Regions from separate parts of the Eubacterium sp. 1001713B170207_170306_E7 genome, predicted to be linked through region 2. Evidence: riboswitches for the same ligand, from Rfam matches in the RefSeq annotation. Region 2 holds a riboswitch; each other region holds the start of a gene.
The links. A riboswitch is a leader RNA that binds a small molecule or an ion and turns the genes downstream of it on or off. The one in region 2 is predicted to bind cyclic di-GMP.
Positions count from the first base shown of each region.

Region 1: linked by a shared signal. The riboswitch ahead of I2B62_RS14790 (prepilin-type N-terminal cleavage/methylation domain-containing protein) and the one ahead of I2B62_RS12505 (EAL domain-containing protein) in region 2 are both predicted to bind cyclic di-GMP.
Region 3: linked by a shared signal. The riboswitch ahead of I2B62_RS13830 (helix-turn-helix transcriptional regulator) and the one ahead of I2B62_RS12505 (EAL domain-containing protein) in region 2 are both predicted to bind cyclic di-GMP.

Region 1 is NZ_JADMVE010000006.1:47,451-51,614, forward strand. It holds gene I2B62_RS14775 (PIN domain-containing protein) at 1-160, opposite strand, end outside; gene I2B62_RS14780 (hypothetical protein) at 144-401, opposite strand; gene I2B62_RS14785 (O-antigen ligase family protein) at 622-1,914, shown strand; cyclic di-GMP riboswitch class I at 2,173-2,266, shown strand; gene I2B62_RS14790 (prepilin-type N-terminal cleavage/methylation domain-containing protein) at 2,446-2,964, shown strand; gene I2B62_RS14795 (prepilin-type N-terminal cleavage/methylation domain-containing protein) at 3,264-3,731, shown strand; gene I2B62_RS14800 (type II secretion system protein) at 3,783-4,164, shown strand, end outside.
Region 2 is NZ_JADMVE010000004.1:412,401-416,564, forward strand. It holds gene I2B62_RS12505 (EAL domain-containing protein) at 1-2,101, opposite strand, end outside; cyclic di-GMP riboswitch class I at 2,125-2,210, opposite strand; gene I2B62_RS12510 (redox-sensing transcriptional repressor Rex) at 2,308-2,952, opposite strand; gene I2B62_RS12515 (P-II family nitrogen regulator) at 3,112-3,462, opposite strand; gene I2B62_RS12520 (DUF1538 domain-containing protein) at 3,530-4,164, opposite strand, start outside.
Region 3 is NZ_JADMVE010000005.1:225,048-229,211, reverse strand. It holds gene I2B62_RS13845 (aminotransferase class I/II-fold pyridoxal phosphate-dependent enzyme) at 1-1,252, opposite strand, end outside; gene trxA (thioredoxin) at 1,350-1,673, shown strand; gene I2B62_RS13835 (helix-turn-helix transcriptional regulator) at 1,890-2,225, shown strand; cyclic di-GMP riboswitch class I at 2,317-2,404, shown strand; gene I2B62_RS13830 (helix-turn-helix transcriptional regulator) at 2,495-2,827, shown strand; gene I2B62_RS13825 (LTA synthase family protein) at 2,873-4,164, opposite strand, start outside.

The DNA of each region.
Region 1 (4,164 bases), on a different contig from region 2:
CAGAATAGACTTTCTCTAAAACATATACAATCTCTGCCTGGACTTCGATCGTAAGGGAAACCGTTTCTTTTTGAAGAATTTCTTCTACCTTATCGGCCATTTCTTCATGATCGTTTAAATTGAATCGCAGAACGGCATTTGCATCAAAGAGCATCGTCATCGGTATATTTTTCCTTTACGGCATCTGGCCATGCATTTTTTTCATGACCGATTTTCTCTGGGTTAGCATATTTTGCAAAAAGTCCTCTGGAAGAACCTTTTTTTCCCGTTAAGCGTGCAATTTCCTTTTCGTCGGCATATTCATCCAAAACCGTTATTTTAACAAGCTGATTCTTTTTTAAACGCAGCTTTTCAAGGGGTAAAATATTTTTCCCGTCATAGTAACCTTTTGACGCCAGCATACAATCGCCTCCCATTCAGATGGTTTAATCATATTATAACTTATTTCGAGATGTGCCACAAGTTTAGCAAGCGATTCTTAATTGTCTGTAAAAATATCGTGTTATACCGAAAAAAGGATCGTTTTATCAAGTTGTTTACAATAGATGTACAATATAATATAATTTACCCATAAAATAAACTGAAGGAGCCGAAAAAATAAAATGACGGAATGGAAGAATAATGCTGAAACGACCCGAGCTTAAAACAGCCGCCTCGGCGGTGCTGGCAGTCATTGCCGGAGCGGTGCCCATGATCATTGTGCCGCCCTTTGGCGATACCCTGTACATGCCCAAGCTGATGACCATTGAGGTGCTGGTTTTTGGTCTGCTGCTTTTGTATGTGCGGCCGCTTACAGGGTATTTTACCGGGAAACCTAAAATACCGCTGCCGGTCAAGCTGGTGCTGCTGTATCTTTTGTGCGTGACCATTACGCTGCCCTTCTCGACCGATGTGATGCTCTCGCTTAAGGGGCGGTCCTTCCGGCTGGAGAGCTACTCCGCCATTTTGTTTTATGGTATTTTAATGATGCTGGGCGCTTTTTTCTACACCTTTAAGCCCTGGCATGTGCGGTTGTATGCCGTGGGCGTATCCTGTGTGGCGCTCTACGGCATTTTTCAGAAATTCGGTCTGGACTTTCAGCCCCAGGATCCTTTAATGTACGGCGGCCCTGGTTCGTCCTATGCCACCATCGGCAACCCCAATTTTCTGGGTTCTTTTCTGACACTGGCACTGCCGATTCTCATCTATGCTTTTATCAGAGGCCCCAGGATCTGCCTGTTGCCCTGTGGGTTGGTGTACTTCTGCCTGCTGTGCACCAATACGCGCGGCGCATGGATCGGCAGCTTTCTGGGCTTTATCCTGCTGGGCGTGTTCCTGCTGAGAGAAAAAGAAAACCGATGCCGTTTCGTGGTGGTGAGCGGTCTGTTTGTCGTGCTGACCCTTGTTTTTTTGCTGATAAACACCGGATTTGGCGCCCGGCTTTTCAGTGTTTTTGCCGATCTGTCGAAAGCCATCAAGGGGGACGACTGGGAAAAGGGCGGTTCCTGCCGGCTTTTTATCTGGTCAAAAACCGTGGAGCTCATTAAGCTGCGGCCGCTGACCGGCTTTGGCATTGAGACGCTGGGACAGGTTATGGGACAGTATTTCGAGAACGATATTATCCGGGTGACCGGGCACCATCTCGTCATCGACCGCGCCCACAACGAGTACCTGCACATCGCTGTGAGCAGCGGAATCCCTGCAGCGCTCAGTTATCTGGCCTTTGAGGGGACAACGCTGTACCAGGGCATTAAAAGCTGGCGCAGGTCTCCCATGCTCATACCGCTGATCTGCAGTGTGGCCGCCTATATGGTCGCAGGCTGCTTTAATATCTCGGTGGTGACGGTAGCGCCTGTTTTCTGGATATTCTGCGGAATAGTGGTGCGGCTGAGCAATGAAAATCAAGTAAAATTTGAATATGATTTAAGGAAATGAAAATTTGAAAAAATCTTGAAAAAGATTGAGGGCTTTACCAAAATCGTACTGTTTTTACCATCAGCTTAATACTGGTGGTAAATGAAACAGTATTTATAATAACCTATAGCTATAAGAGAAGCGAAAAAAGCATATTTATGTGGTTTTGAAAGTGTGCAAACCTGTATTAATGGTGAATGGCTGGAACCTTTTAAAGTTTTTAAAAGTAACTGGTTTTTATAGTTCTTGACAATTGTCCGAATCAGTTGTAGAATAGAATTGTTCAAAAGGCAAAGCGGTGCGAAAGCCCGTGGCGCAAAACTACAGGGTCTACGTCGGGAGCTCCAGTCCGATATGACAGCCAGCTGCCAAAACGGTAGACGGCCGAAAGCCCTGTGTGGTTTCCGGCTATTTTTGTTTTTTGAGCGGCCTTTAACAAAAAGGCATGCTGGGGCAGGTAATGACTTCATTTATAATCGTCATGGCGCGGACGGTTTAAATAAAGGTTTATATTTATAAGGTAAACAAGAGAACATAAAAGGAGAGATGTAAATGATTCAGATGATTAACAAGCTGAAGAAAAACCGTAAAGGTTTTACTTTGGTAGAATTGATTGTTGTATTGGTTATTTTGGCGATTTTAGCGGCGTTCACGATTCCGGCGATGTTGGGGTTTGTTGATGATGCTAGAGGGAAAGCTGGAATCGCAGAAGCGAGAGAAATTTATATGGCTTATTCGGGCTCTGTAACAGAAGTTATAGCTGGTGGAAAAACTGCTGATGCTCAAGGTTACGATGCAGTTTTTGTACAAAGTGGGGTTAAAACATCACCAAGTGGAGATACAAAAGCGCCTAGTATTCAGAAAGGTGCATTAAATAAATTATCAGGTGATGTTACAGATGGAGATAAAGTAACAAATGGTAGTGAATGGATGGTTACAGTAACTGATGGTAAAGTAACCGAAGTGAAATATTGGGTTACAAGTGGATACTTGATTACTTTAAATATGGAAGCCTCTGGAAGTGAAGCTACTGTTGAAAAGATGAAGACAGCACCTGGTTATACAGTGTAATAATATAAGGCCGAGCCTGCAGCGCCGCAGCCGGCCTTTTCTCCCCATTTTTTAGGCGCTTTTTTTATTGCCAGAAAAGAGAGTAGTTGACAGTTTATCAGGGGAAAGCTTTTCAGGTGAAAGATTGAAAGCAGACCGGAACAGGTGTAGGCTAGTGTTTTTTTCTGTTTTCAAGGTTTCATCTTTATTGCATATTTGTAAAAAAGTATTTTAAATGCTTTCTTATCATAAAAATAGGATTCAATTGATTTTTTAGCAGAATAACTGTTGTGTTTTCAGGATTTCAGGAGGTGGAATCTGTGTCTAAACTAAAAAAGCTGCTTAAAAACCAAAAGGGCTTTACCGTGGTTGAACTGATTGTAGTACTGGTAATCCTGGCGATTTTAGCGGCTTTCACTATTCCGGCCATGCTGGGATTTGTGGAGGACGCCAAAGGAAAAGCCGCGATTGCCGAGGCGAGAGAAGTTTATGTGGCGGCACAGACGGCGTCTACAGAATTTAAAGGCGATAATGACTTTGTCAGCGATAAGTTGATTGATGTTTTGAAAAATGATTTAGGTGATTTGGAAGTTTGGGACATAAGAATATCGTCAAACGAGCCTCCAATTATATGGGATCCAAATAAAGGGAATACAGGAAGAATAGGAGTGCTGCTTGATAGCAGTACAAATGGTATTGTTAAATGGGTCGAGTATATTGATGCATCACAAAGTTATCTTGTTAAAATCACCCCCGGCGGCTCCGCCGAAGTCACAAAAATAAAATAATCCACCAGTCCCTATCCCGAAAACCCGAAAACAGCCGCAGGAGGTGTTGTCATGCGCTTTGACCGCAAACCTGAAAATCTGATCAAAGATACCTCTGGCTTCACCATGATGGAGCTCATCACCGTCATTGTGGTCATTGCCCTGCTGGCAGTGATCATCATCCCGGGCTATCTCCATTTTATCGACGACGCCAAAAAGGACGCGGTGATTGCTGAGGCGCGGACCATTTATCTGGCGGCCCAGATACGGGCGACGGAGCTTAAGTCCGCCGAGACGCCGGAGAGCCCTTACCGCATTCCGGACGCAGATGACCTGCGGGAGCTGGTGGGGCCGGACGACATCTACGTGGGGGTCACCAAGCTGACCATTGTGGACGATAACCGGGATGGCTCCATTGATAAAATTGAGATGATTAAAAATAACATCAATGTTA
Region 2 (4,164 bases):
GTTTTTCAAATTCCTCTACCGGCATCGGCCTGGAATAATAAAAGCCCTGGGCCGCGAGACAGCCGCATTCATTCAGGAATCCCGCCTGGTCGCCAGTTTCCACGCCCTCCGCGATAACCTGAAGCTGCAGGTCATTAATCATGCCGATGGTATGCTCAATGATGGTCTTGCCCTTCTCGGTTGCCACGCTTTCGTTAAAGAACTCGCGGTCCAGCTTGATGGTGTTGACCGGCACATTTTTGAGCATATTGAGCGAGGAATAGCCTGAACCAAAATCGTCCATTGAGAAGGAGATGCCCTCCTCACTGAGCCGCTCCATGCCGTGGTACAGATCCACCGTGTTCTCCACAAAGCTGCTCTCTGTCAGCTCAACCTCCAGCAGCTCCTTGGGAATATCGTAGCGTCTTATGATGTGCAGCAGCTTTTTATAAAAATTCGGGTTATACACCTGCACTCTGGACACATTGACTGATACCGGAACCGCTTCCATTCCCCTGTCCAGCCAGGATTTTATCATTCGGCAGGTTTCCTCCCAAACGTATTCGTCCAGCTTGATAATAAAGCCATTGCGCTCAAAAAGCGGGATAAAACGGTAAGGTGTCAGGAATCCCCTTTCGGGATGATCCCAGCGTACCAGCGCTTCCGCACCGATCACTTCGCCTGTCTGCACATTGTGCTTGGGCTGGAGATACACCTTAAACTGGCCCTTCTTCAGCGCGTCATCCATCTCGTTTTCAATCCGCTGCTCCTCAAGCTGCTTGGCCCTCAGCTTTTTATCATAAAAGGCCCACTGTTTGATCAGACTCCCCTTTATGGTCTTCTGGGCCAGATTTGCCCAGTCACAGAGAATACTGATCTGGACGCTCCGGTCCCTCACAATGCAGATACCGCAGGAGGGCATCACCTGATAGGTTTCTGAATACCGGTTGATTTCTTCGAGTATCTTCTGGATACGCGCAAGCAGAGGCCTGCCGGAGCCGTAGGACACACAGAGGCAGAACACGTCGCTGTTCATGCGCCCAAAGGCGTCCAGCGGGCCCATATGAGACGAAATAACCGTTGCCATAAAACGGAGCAGCCGGTTGCCCTCCTCACGCCCGTACAGATCGTTAATAAACTTAAACCGGTTAACATCCAGGCGCACCACGGCATACTTCTGCTCTGGGTGCTCCTGGATCAGCTTTTCTGCCTGAGTGTAGAAGGTGTTGATGTTATAGATACCGGTCAGCATATCAAATTCTGCCCGGTACTTCAGCGTCTCGTGGGCGCGTTTGGACTCGTCGATGTTGTTCAGAGTGCCGATCACCCGGTTAAGTCCGCCGCCTTCGTTGTACAGCACATTAAATACGATCTTGCACCAGACATAGCGGCCCTTTTTATTGCAAAGGCGGATTTCCAGCTCTACCTGCCCATTGCTGATGGCGTCCATGCTCATTTTCTGCTTTAATGTCTTAATGTCCTCGGGATGGACGACTCCGTCGTTCAGCCAGATTATTTTGATATCCCGGCCATCATAGCGGCCCATAAAATTTTGCGAAAACTCCGGTGCGTAATAGCGCTTACCGGTCTCAATGTTCCACTCAAACACCAGGGTGTTTGTCTGACCCACGACCAGACGGTAGCGCTCGTCGTCCACCTGCTTTTTCTGGAGCGTTTCGTTTTCCTTCTCCACGGCCTCCAGCTGCTTTTTATATTCAATGTCCATGATAAAGCAGAGCAGGATCTCATCCTGCTCGCCCTCAATTTCTGCCGGAAAAACCGTCAGCGAAGCCCAGTGATAAACGCCGTCCACCCACAGCTTTCTAAACTCTCCGATGACACTGGTTTTTCCGGAATCCAAAACCGCGTGTATTTTGTCAATATCAAAAAAATCCAAAAAACGTCTCGAATCCTCCGGATGGATCATGTGAGCAGCCACATCGGCAATGCCGTCTGATAAAGCCCCGTCTTTTGCCGGGATGACGTATTTACCCTCGACATGATAGATGAGCCGATAACGATTTTTGGTCACATTCAGTTCATAGAGCTCGTCGTAAATATTGCGCAAAGCTACACTATAAACATTATTTTCAATGGTTTCATTTGTCTTTTTCCCTGCCATTTCACAGCTCCTATTATGGGTTTAACTGCAGCTGGCTGCCCTACAGTATATCTGTTTAGGCCCTGTAGCTTTGCGTCTCTGTTTTTCAGCAGATTTGCCCTAGTATTAGTTTCGTTTATATTTCATTCTATTATATAATAATTATTTTTGAAACACAACTCCTATTTTTTACAAAAAAAGCAGGCGTAAGCCTGCTGTATTTCGCTTTATTCGCTGTCATCCTCTTCGTTAATCAGATAGGTTAATGTAAACAGGCTGTCGGTGATGTTCACACTCTCAACCACCACATCATCCGGCACTGTCAGGTCCAGAGGCACGAAGTTCAAAATAGCCTTGATTCCGAGCTCTACAACATGGTCTGTGGTTTCCTGCCCAACCTGCTGCGGTACACTCAGGATACAGATGTCAATCTTGTGATGCGCCACAAAGGCGTCGAGATCGTCCATGTGGTATACGGTCACATTGCCCACCTTTTTACCGATCTGATCCGGATCCACGTCAAACATGGCCTTGAAATGAATGCCCTCTTCCTTAAAGCGCTCGTAATTGACAATGGCATGGCCCAGGTTCCCAGAACCGATGATAATGCAGTTATACTGGAGGTCCAACCCCAGAATCTTGCGGATAGCTTCCTTCAGCTCTTTTACCTTATAGCCGTACCCCTGCTGACCGTACGCGCCGAAGGAATTCAAATCCTGACGGATCTGCGAGGCGGTCAGCCCCATCATAGCCGCCAGCTCCTTAGACGAGATTTTTTCAATATGTTGATCCTGTAAATCGGTTAAATACTGGTAATACTTGGGCAGACGCTTAACAACTGTCATCGATACCCTTTTTGAAAAAGTTTGCATTCTGCACTCCCCTCCTGCGTCGTACTTATCCTTTTTATTATATCAAGTTGTTAAAAAAACGTCAATTTTTATGACCGAATTAATTAAAAATTTGTCAAAGTTTTTTGATTCCTTCAGAAATCCCGCAAACAAATGCCTTTGCAGTGTCTTGAAAAGCAATTAATCGGTGATGTCGGACATCAGATTAAGATGCGGACTGCCGATCACCTTGGCCACATCCAGCACAAAGGCGATGCCCATACCCGGCTTGTCGATTTCAATTTTTTTCTGAATCGAGCAGAGCACCGCCTTTCGGATCGCCGCGTCCACCAGAATCAGGACAATCTCCTTTTCCGGCTCAATGGTAATGCCAAAAAACCGCGCGTTTTCATGGATACCGGACCCGCGCCCGTACATGACGGTCGCGCCGTCGGCCCCGCCCTGCTTGGCGGCGTCGATGACCTCGCCGGACATATCCTTTTCCACAATCACCACAATCAGCTCGGTCTTAATTTTATTTCTGTCTTCCATTTTTTCCTCCATCATTCGCTAAGTAATCTACATATTATATATGATTAAAATCTTATGTCAATACGGGTTAAGCATCACGGGCCTGCTTTTCACACTGCCTTTTTCTGTAGGCCTCCTTCTGCCTGTAAAAAAAGCCCAGCAGCAGGGTTGTCAGAATGGGTGCGAGGGCGATCAGCGCCACCACGCCAAAGCCGTCCAGCAGCGGATCGCGCCCCGGCGTCGCACCTGCCACAGCTACTGAAAGCGACAGGATAAAGGTCGAGCACATGGGCCCTGTGGCCACTCCGCCGTTGTCAAAGGCCATGGCCAGAAAATTCGGCTCTACAAAGCGGCCGAGAATAAAGGCCAGGATATAGCCAGGAATCAGAATCCACCACAGCGAAATGCCCACCAGCAGCCGGATCATGGCTGTCATAACCGCCAGCGCCACCCCCAGCGAGATGGCCAGCAGCATGACCCGCGCCTTGATGGCGCCGCTGGTCATTTCCTCAACCTGCTTGACCATGACCTGGACGGCCGGCTCGGCAAAGGCCACCAGAAAGCCGATGGCAAAGCCCAGCGGAATAAGGATCCAGCTGTACTCAAGCTCCGCGAGGGCCGCGCCTAAAAACTCACCTGCGGGCACAAAGGCGATATGTACTCCCTGGAGAAAAAGCACCAGTCCCAGGTAGGTTACCACAAAGCCGCCGATAATCCGCTTAA
Region 3 (4,164 bases), on a different contig from region 2:
AGCCGGCGGCGGCCCTTCCCACAGCGTTCTCCAGAGGCAGCTTTCCAGCTTCCATATTGTAGAGCGCCTGCCACAGGGGATATTTTTCCTCGTGCTTCCAAAGACTGACGCATTCAGCCTCCGGCGGTTCTGAGACCTTGGGACGTTCCCTGTTCATATCTGCTACTGCCGCCATCAGGCGGTCCAGCTCGTCGGGTGTCGTGCCAATTCCTGTCATGGCCAGCACATAATTAAAACCGGACATCTCGCACTGGATGTTAAAATCTGTGAGCAGGCGCTTCTCAACATCTGTTCCCCGGCCGTCCTTTACCATCAGCAGCCACTTGCTTTTATCGTAGACCTGTCCTCTTTCCGGCGCGTAAAGGGCAATACCGTCGTCCGCCCCTGTCCGTTTCCGGTAAAAATCCCAACGGTCTGCGATGGCCTGAAAAACGGCTTCCCCTTTTTCACAGGCTTCGTCCACAGCGTTTTCCACGCTCATCATCAGCAGATAGCTGGGGCTGGAGGACTGGAGCATGGCCAGAAATTTTTTGACGCGGCCCCGCTCTACCAGGGGCCCCTGCATATGCAGCAGGGAGCTCTGGGTAAAAGCCCCCAGAAGCTTGTGCGTGCTCTGGATCACAATATCTGCCCCGCAAGCCACCGCGTCGGGCGGCAGCGCGGCGCAAAACCTCAGGTGTGCCCCGTGGGCTTCGTCTACGATCAGCACCTTGCCTTTTTTGTGCAGCAGCTCTGCAATGGCCGCGACATCACTGATGGTACCGTAATAGGTGGGATTGACCAGTATCATCCCCTTTGCCTCCGGGTGCATCCTCAGCTGTTCCTCGACCTGCCCGGGGGTAACGCTTTTTCCAAAGCCCAGCCGCGCGTCGTACTGCGGCTCAAAATAAATGCCCTTTATCCTGCCCAGCGCCAGCCCGGCATAAACCGAACGGTGGCAGTTCAACGGGACCAAAAGGCTCTCTCCCTCCCTGCACACGCCCATGATGGCGCTCTGTATGCCGGCCGTGCTGCCGCCCACCAGGATACAGGCTTCCGCTGACCCGTAGACTGAGGCCAGCTTCTCCTGAACCCTTAAAAGAATATCCGAAGGGTCGTGCAGATTATCCGCCCCCGGTATCTCTGTGGTGTCCAAGGTTGCCCAATTTTCATTATCAAAACAGTTTTTTCCCTTATGACCGGGCATGTGAAAGCGCAAAGCCCCTGTGTCACTGAGTTCTTTTAATCTCGTATATAAAAGTCCTTTTTTCATGGATTTATTTTATCATAAAATCCAGATTTTTCCCCTTTATTTTTAGGTAGATTATTGATATGATAATCACTGTAAAAAAATCCAAGGAGTGAAAAAGATGGCAAATATCATCTCTGTCGATATGACTAACTTTGAATCGGAAGTGTTAAACTATACGGAAGGCCCGGTGATGGTTGATTTCTGGGCTGAATGGTGTGGTCCCTGCAAGGCGCTTCTTCCGATTATCGAAGAAATCGCCGGCGAAGTCCCTGCAAATGCTAAAATCTGCAAGCTGAACGTGGATGAAAACACCGATCTGGCCAGACAGTTTCATGTCATGAGCATCCCGACCTGTGTATTCTTAAAGAACGGCAGCGAAGTGGAACGTTTCGTTGGAAGCCGCGGCAAACAAGAATACATCGATACCCTAAAAAATTTATAAGTTTTTTCAGACCATGCCCGGAGCATGGTCTTTTTTTATCGAACTACTTTTTATTAAATTTTTTTTCACAATACAGGGCGTTTCTTTTTTTATTCCATATTTATAACTATTATTTCTAAAACCCTTGAACCTTTTACAAAAATATGTTACTATGAAAATTGTTTATAGATTCCTTATTCTCAATCTTATCTGTCAAATACTCGGGAGGAACTTCAGATGAACAGTAAATACCTCGGGCAGCGGCTTCGCCAGTTTCGAAAAGATGCCCATCTTACACAAAACCAGCTGGCAAAAAAAGCCGGTATCACCCCCACCTACCTCAGTATTATTGAAAGGGGCGCGCAGCTGCCCCGGCTGGAAACCTTTATCCGGCTGGCCAACATTCTGTCTGTCTCCGCCGATGACCTCCTGATGGAAGAACCTGCAGAGAACCGGGACGACTCGCGCGCGGCACTCCATATTCTGTCCGACGATTTGACAGAGGAGCAGCTCGCATTAGTTGAGAATATGGTCAAACTGATGTGTGACCATTTCAAAATAACAAATCACTGAATTAATTGTTTAAATTCTTAGACAAAACTATAATTGAATATTGACTTCATTCGCATTGTGAGTTATAGTAAATACTATACATCCGAATCATTTTGAAATAGGGCAAAACTACTGAAAAGTAGTGACGCAAAGCCAAGGGTCTAATTCATTTAAAAATGAAACGACAGCCGGTTGCTCGGGTATTTAACTTACTGAATGCAATCTCCCTGCCCTTGGTTTATGCCGGGGTCTTTTTATTGCCCCAATCTCACGCAGAGGAGTTATTTACAATGGATAATAAAGTTATTGGCAGGCATATTCGTGAAGCCCGTCTCAATAAAAAACTGACGCAGTACCAGCTTGCGGAGCGCGTTCATATCACGCCGAATTATCTGAGCATGCTGGAACGCGGAACCCATCTGCCCAAGCTTGAAACGCTCATCACCATCTCCGACGCACTGGAGATTCCTGTCAGCGCACTTCTTGCTGATTTCCCCGTCGAGTCGTTTACCAGCCGGATTCACTTTCTGTCCACTGCAATGGAGGGGCTGAATGACGAGCAGTCCAAAATCGTGTGCGATGTCATCAAGGTAATGACCGACGGCTTTAAAGTTAAAAAATAAATAAAAACCCCCGGATCGCTGTGAAGTGATCCGGGGGTTTTTAAATTAAAAGTCCGAAGCCGGATAAAACAGATCGTTTCGCCGTCTTGCGGTATCCAGCATATTATTATAGAGCATCTGCCGGTATTCCAGGACATCACGGTCATGAATGGTCGGATCACCCTTTCTGAAATACTGCCCCTCATTGTCAATGATCCCCACCGAGTTGATAACCGGCAGTGTCTCGGACAGCTTCATGAGATAATCATTATAGGGCGTCCCCTGGATGCCCGCCTGCTCCAGTAAAAGGCTGGAGAGGTAGTTCACACTCAGCTTATCTACCTGCGCCTCCGGAATATCGTAATTTGCCCAGATGACAAAGGGCGTGACATAGCGCTTCTGAAGCTCCTCCGTACTCCACTGGTCCAGAGGCTTCTGCATGAGCTCTTCATAAAACGCCTGCTCAATATACGCCTGATGATCTCCGAACATGACCACCAGTGTCGGTTCTTCCTGTCCGCTGAAATAGTCGATCAGATTCTTAAAGGCCGCGTCCGAATCGCGCATCAGGGATAAATACTGCTCGGTTTCAGGGTAGCTTCCTTCCATGCCCTCCAGGAGCACCGGCTCCAGATCGTCGGCATTCAGCTGGTAGCCGGCGTGGTTCTGAATGGTCACATCAAAGACAAACAATGGATGATCGCCCTTGTTTTCGTAGAGCTCAATAACCTTGTCATAGGTGGCCGCGTCGCTGACCCACGACTCCCGCGTGCGGTCTGCATCGATAAATTCTTCATTCGAGAAAAACTGCTGAAAGCCAAAATTCGGATAAACCTTATCCCGGTTCCAGGCATTCCGTTCACCGGGATGGATGGCGTAGCTGCTGTAGCCCTCATAGTTCAGCGTCGACACGAGGCTGGGCGCCGGCCCCTTGACATACAGCTGGTAGGGCCTTGCGTTTTCCGGCAGATAGGCTGTGGTGTTCCCAGTCAGAAAAGCGTATTCGGAATCACAGGTGCCGCCTCCGAAGACCGAAACATAGAGATTTCCCTTAACGGTGTTTTCACTCAGGCTGTCAATAAAAGGCATGTAGTCAATATTGGTCGAGAAGTCGCCAACGGTCCGCAGGTCGCTGAAGGATTCGTTCATAATGGCAATGATATTGGGTTGATTATTTTTTTTCGCCACCGGGCCAGAAGCCGCTTTCTCCGTTATTCCGCCACGCCCCACTGCCGCTGTACTCAGAGGCTGCTGGGTATTTTTGATGCTCTCTCCCAGAAAGGCCAGATCATAGCCCTCCGGCTCCCTGACATGTGAGAGCTTGGCATTGACCGTAAAGGTGTAGGGATAACCATTAA